Regions from separate parts of the Paenibacillus pedocola genome, predicted to be linked through region 1. Evidence: riboswitches for the same ligand, from Rfam matches in the RefSeq annotation. Region 1 holds a riboswitch; the other holds the start of a gene.
The links. Region 1 has a riboswitch for cyclic di-AMP ahead of QU597_RS00495 (C40 family peptidase). Riboswitches for the same ligand answer to the same signal wherever they lie in the genome.
Positions count from the first base shown of each region.

Region 2: another riboswitch for cyclic di-AMP. It lies ahead of QU597_RS14965 (C40 family peptidase); the one in region 1 lies ahead of QU597_RS00495 (C40 family peptidase).

Region 1 is NZ_CP134223.1:100,479-103,688, reverse strand. It holds gene QU597_RS00500 (hypothetical protein) at 1-713, shown strand, start outside; cyclic di-AMP (ydaO/yuaA leader) riboswitch at 949-1,087, shown strand; gene QU597_RS00495 (C40 family peptidase) at 1,160-1,588, shown strand; cyclic di-AMP (ydaO/yuaA leader) riboswitch at 1,971-2,115, shown strand; gene QU597_RS00490 (C40 family peptidase) at 2,121-2,612, shown strand; gene QU597_RS00485 (GNAT family N-acetyltransferase) at 2,875-3,210, shown strand, end outside.
Region 2 is NZ_CP134223.1:3,433,763-3,436,972, forward strand. It holds gene QU597_RS14955 (DUF6803 family protein) at 1-231, opposite strand, end outside; gene QU597_RS14960 (TVP38/TMEM64 family protein) at 414-923, shown strand; cyclic di-AMP (ydaO/yuaA leader) riboswitch at 1,176-1,307, shown strand; gene QU597_RS14965 (C40 family peptidase) at 1,312-1,779, shown strand; partial or broken gene QU597_RS14970 (FAD-dependent oxidoreductase) at 2,147-3,210, opposite strand, start outside.

The DNA of each region.
Region 1 (3,210 bases):
CTATCATCCCGGTGCTTCTGCGTTATCCTGACATCCACGCCGGAGGCAGCGGTATCGGGAGGCTGCTGTACTACATCGAGGGGCAGTTCGCGCTCAGCGGCGATCCCGGTGTCCAGCGCTGGCTCTGGATGCTATTGGCATTATCCGCGCTGCGGCTGCTGCTCTCCCCGTTCATCCGTGCCGGGCTGCTGCATGAGCTGCATCAGGAGCGTAAAGGAGAACGAGGACTGTTCTTTTTCCCCGGTATGAAGCTTTACGGGCTGCCGGTTCTGGTGTTCAGCCTGGCCGAATGGTTTCTCTCAGCGCTCCCGCTCTATTGGCTGTTGCCCAAAATGTACACGCTGCTGTTAAGCGGTATTTTTGACTACAAGCTGCTGCTGAGGCTGGTTCCATACCTGCTTGCCTGGCTGATCTATCTGTACTGCATCCGCATAGTGCTGTTGTACATGCAGTTCGGTTACACCGCCGGAACCGGCATGTTCTCCGCCGTGCTGGCTTGTCTGAAAGTGCTGCTCCCCTCTACCGGCGCTTCCCTCCTGCTTGGTTCCGGCGGACTGGTTACCCTTTTGCTGGGTTTTGGAACTTCACTGCTGTGCCCCGGTATGTCAGCCCTGCTGTTCCGGCAATTCTCGCCGCTCCCCTCTACGCTGTTCAAAATGTGGGGAATTGCCGCACAATATCACCTCTGGAGCAGTAAAACATTTCCACAATAATTCAGCTGTTTAAACGGCATATTAAAAGAGTCACTATCCCTGACACAGGGATGTGACTCTTTTGCCCGTTATTGGAGATTCCAGTGAAGGTTTCGGGGGATTTGCAAAACTATAAAACCTTTGATACAATGATGCCTGTACCACTGGTAACAACTTTGTAATCTTTTGAAACTATTTTGACAAAATGTATGTACCTTAATCACTTCAACATTGTCGATACGCAGTCACTGTTCTGGTGCATAAATCGCCAAATTCCCAGCACCGGGAAGTGGGGGAACCATATTTTGGGTGAATTGATCTCGCTTTAGAGGGGTCATAGGGGAACCTTCTACCGAATCCTTAAGCTAACCTCGCAGGCCTTGGAAGGAGTACATCTTTTGAAAAGTCACAATATTTTCCGCACCAATCTTAAGAAGAAATGCACCGCAGCAGCGCTAGGTCTTGTGATGGTATTCACACTGGGGGCAGGAAGCGCATTTGCCGACTCCAAAATGGATACCGTGATTACAAAAACGCTGGGAACGTCGTATAAAACCGGGGGCACAAGCACTGCCGGCTTCGATTGTTCTGGATTTACCAAATACGTATTTAAGAGCGTCGGCCTTACCTTGCCGCGCACTTCTAAAGCGCAATTCAGCGTAGGAACCGCCGTCTCCAAGAGTAATCTCCGTCCCGGCGACCTTGTATTCTTCAATACCTTGGGCAGTGGGGTATCCCATGTCGGCATTTATGTCGGAAACGGGAAGTTTGCACAATCATCCAGTTCCCGCGGCGTTACTATCACTTCAATGAGCAATTCTTACTGGGCCAACCGCTACGTTGGCGCCAAACGTGTAATGAGCACAACAGCTTACCAGGCTGTCGCTTACGATTGATTCTTCTCCTCAATTTCGCCTCTAACAACTAAATGTAACTTATACAGGCCCGGAAGCTGATTATTGCCGTAATCATTTCCGGGTCTTTCCTTTTTATTTCCTTATTCTACCTTTTACACAGATTCAGGGCCCATGAAACACCTTTTTACTAAAAATTCCAACCTGTTCAGAGAAATAGCTTACGCCGGGCGTAAATATGCGCCTTTTTTAGCAGATATGACTCTTAAAAAGTGCAAATAATATGCATTAATATGTTTTAAGTGATTGCCAACTGGCTCTGTCTTTGTTACAATTATCGCAGTGAACTTATAGTAACATTTTTGTAATTATTCAAATGGGTTTTACAAAAGTTTTGTCATATTGATTGATCAGCTAATCCTAATCAACAGTCGTGCCGAGTTCCCTTATTCATAAGGGGAACGGGGGAACCAATTTTTGGGTGAATTGACCTCCTATTCACAGAGGGGTCATAGGGGACCTTCAACCGAACCCTTAAGCTAACCTCGTAGGCATTTGGAAGGGGTATTTACTTTTGAAGAAGAAGTTAGCAGCCGCATTATTAAGTTTTTCTATCATCCTTACCATTGGAGCAGGAAGCGCTTTCGCCGATTCCAAAATGGATAAAGTCATCGACAAAGCCATCGGAACTAAATACGTATCCGGCGGTGTATCGACAAACGGCTTTGATTGCTCCGGATTTACCATGTACGTATTTGACAAGATCGGCATTAACCTGCCGCATCAATCCGGCTCCCAATACCAGATGGGCACTGCCATCTCCCGTGACAATCTGCGGGAAGGCGATCTTGTATTCTTTAATACAAGCGGCCGTGGCGTATCCCATGTAGGCATTTATGTCGGTGATGGCAAATTCGCACACGCTTCATCCTCTCGCGGCGTAACCATCAGCTCGCTGAGTGACAGCTACTACGTCAACCGCTACGTTGGCGCCAAACGCATCATGAGCACGGATGCTTATCAGACTGTAGCAACAGATTCACAAGATAATGATGATGTGCAATAAAAGGTTATGAGAGAGGCGCTTTTCCAGGATTTTTGCCGAAATCTTGGGGAAGGCCTTTTTTTTTGTCTATAAAAATACTTACCCCTCCCCTCATCTGTAAAACACCTATTCCCCTCAATTTTCGCCATTTCATAAAATATTTTTTTGGGTTTGTCAAGTTTCTCCTGTTTTTGAAAAATAGCTGAGTTGACTGGGGCCTGTTTTGTATATAATTAAGTATATGGATAGAGTATTGTCCTCTTGAAAGGAGGCCTGTGCCATTATGATCAGTTCCCCTGTTACCTTTCATGTTGTTCCTATGGAACCCAGCCATGCCGAGAATATCTGTGAGTGGATTTATAAGCCGCCCTATAATATCTACGGATGGATGCCCTGGGAGCAAATGCAGGCGCTCGGTATTGAATTCGGAGATCCGGTTTTGCGCAGTCAACAGTATGTATCCGTAGTGAACGAGCAAGGAGATCTTTGCGGCTTCGCACAGCTGTTCCCGATGGAGGGTGTGGTCAGGCTCGGCATCGGCATGCGGCCGGACTTGTGCGGTCGCGGAATGGGCCATTTGTTCATGGGAGCCATTGTGCAGGCTGCCCTGAAGCGTTAC
Region 2 (3,210 bases), 3.1 Mb from region 1:
GACAAAAGCTGTTGGGAAAAGATACAAGAAAACTCCTGTAAAGTAAAGACCAGCCAAAATACTGCAGATTCGGTTAAATGCCTTTAATCCACCCTGGACATTTTTGTTGAAAAGGATAAAGAACTCTGTTACCGTAATTGTCTCAGCAAAAATGACGGGGATTGCCATAAAGATGATCAGATTCCACGGCTGATTGTCCATAAGAAGGGACATGTAATGAGTCATGTTCATTGATTAATTTCCTCCATTTATATAATTACTGCAAGAATTATTATAGGAGATAAATATGTGGAAAGTATGTAGAAGAGATTGGAGAAGGAGTATCAATAGATGGAAAATAGAGTTGAAGATCTGAAGTATAGAATTTGTTTAGAAGATGGGTATACTACGTGGATTGAAAGGGAAGGGGAAGTATGGAATACCTAGTAGTGGATTCAGAATTACTCATGCGGTGGCTGATGGAATGGGGAGCCTGGGCAGTCCTCATAAGTTTATTGATAAATGTGGTCATAAGTGTTGTAGGAATCATTCCATCAGTGGCACTAACGATTGTGAATATGTTAGTCTTTGGCGTGGTTCCTGGATTTCTTCTCTCATGGGTCGGAGAAGTTTTAGGTGCAGCCGTCTCGTATCTTCTTTATCGCAAAGGCACCTTAACCTATAAGGAGAAATATCGCCCGAATAAAACCATCAAATGGCTGTCCCAGATTCAAACATTAAATCCTAAGCGTCAGTTTTTTAGCATAATAATTGCCCGATCAGCGCCGTTAATTCCTTCATCATTAGTCACTTTAATCTGCGTTATATCCAAAATAGGCTTTTCAAATTTTATAGTTGCTTCGGCGATAGGTAAAATACCATCATTGCTACTCGAAGCACTCATTGGCTATGGATATGTTAATCTATTGAACTATAAATTCTAGGTAATGATTACAATTTCGTTTCTTTTATTGATCGCCCTTATTTTTAATCTTGATAGAAAGAATAAGAGGTAATGCATGGATAATAGAAATGAGTTACTTTTATAAAGAGGTTTTTTGCGAATTTAAGCTCAAAACGGGCATTATACACTAAAAATGTGTAGAAACTATGTAGTTTAGAAATAAAATTATAAGATTTGAGAAAGCATTGACAGGCGATTTCTTGATATATTAAAGTGTAACTAGTTACAAAATATTAACCAGCTGCCGAATTTCGTATTGAAAACGGGGGAACCATTCCGGGTGAATTATTCTTGTGAGCAAGAGAATATAGGGAACCTTTAACCGAACCCTCAGCTAACTCCGTAGGCATTGAAGGGAGAACAAGGTTCTGAAGAAAGTCATTTTATCTTTACTAGGAGCTGCAGTTATTTTCACAACAGCTGTACCAAATACTTTCGCAAGTGAGGTAAGCCTGGAGAGTGAAGTGAATCAAGTACTCGGGACACCTTATTTATGGGGTGGAACCACTAAGGCAGGATTCGATTGTTCCGGATTCATCCTGTATGTACTAAAAAAGTTTAATGTGGATGATCTTCCACGCACTTCCCAGTCACAAGCTAAAGTAGGGACACCCGTTGCAAAAGAAAACTTACGATCAGGAGATTTGGTGTTTTTTAATACCTTTGGTAAAGGTATCTCCCATGCCGGAATTTACTTAGGCGATGATCAATTCGCCCACTCCTCAAGCAGTAAGGGAGTAAGCATAAGCAAGTTGTCCGAAGGATACTACAAAGATCGTTATGTTACGGCTCGGCGTGTAGTAGATAAAGAGAGTTATCTTAGTATGGTAAATTAAGAATTAGTTGAGGGGTATCCCAAAAGCCACTTATGGCTGCAGGGATACCCCCTAGTTTTGATTTGCTCAAAAAGAAACTAATCCATCAAGCAATTCTAAACCAGATGCCTGTAAATGTTCACTTGATCAGCGGTGAAACGTATTGTGGTGTTTGTAAGGAGCATGAGAAGCCTGAATTGTTTATCATCATTACGGGGACAGCATCCATAGCTGTTTTTTATTGGGCCATTAAGCGTGTTACATTTACAAATAAGATCGAACAAAAAGGAAAGGAACTGTACTTAATCAAATTGTCTCAATTCAGCGGATCCATTTAATTTTTTTAAGTCACCTGCTAGAACTTACTTACGCTCGCATCATTGATGATTCCTTTGCGGAGGTAAGCCTCGATGGTACCGTCGGCAAGCTTCGTCAACTGAACAAGACTGTTGCGGGACAGCTTTGCCCATGACTTGATATCTTCGAAAAATCCTTGGTCAGAGGCCGTTACTTTTAAGAGTTGCCCGTCTTGCAGTCGGGCATACTCTTTTTTACTTGAACGATCGGACCTGGACAGCAGAGGCCACAGGCGTCAATGACTGCATCAGCATTCAAATTGTCAGTTACAGATAACTTTTCATTTGAAGCCGTATTTTTGTTTTTCGGAACATATTTGCTGATCTGATATGTTTTGTAGCCACCTGTCAGATTCTTCACCTTGAACCCCTTTTGTATTAAGATCCGGGATGCAGTGTAGCCTCTCAAGCCGACCTGGCAATAAACCCATATCTCTTTGCTGGCATCAAGTTCATCCAGACGATTACGCAGATCATCGACAGGAAGGTTAATAGAACCCTCAATATGCCCATTTGCATGTTCTAGTTCGCTTCGTACATCCACTAGCATTGTAGTGTCCAAATTTCGGCTGGTCAAATCTCCAGGTACAAATACTTCAGTCATTCCGTTAATAACATTCTCAGCCGTGTATCCGGCCATGTTAACCGGATCTTTGGCTGAGGAATATGGGGGAGCATAAGAGAGCTCCAGTTCAGTTAAATCCGTAACGGAACCCTTAAAACGGATTACTGTGGCAATATCGTCGATTCGTTTGTCCACCCCGTCATAACCGACAGCTTGTGCACCCAAAACCCTGCCATCCTCGTTAAAAAGAAGTTTTAAGGATAGCGGAGTGGCTCCAGGATAGTAGGAAGCATGGGAGTTTGGATGTACATAGACAACACGATACGGGATACCCAGCCGCTGCAAAGTTTTCTCGTTATTCCCGGTGGATGCACCAGTCAGGCCGAAGACCTTAATAATGGATGTGCCTTGAGTCCCTTTGTAAGTAGTGCCTAATCCGCTGACGTTGTCCGCAGCAATTCGTCCTTGTTTATTTGCAGGTCCAGCCAATGGAACAGCTGTCTTTTGTCCATTCACAAAATCCACGATCTC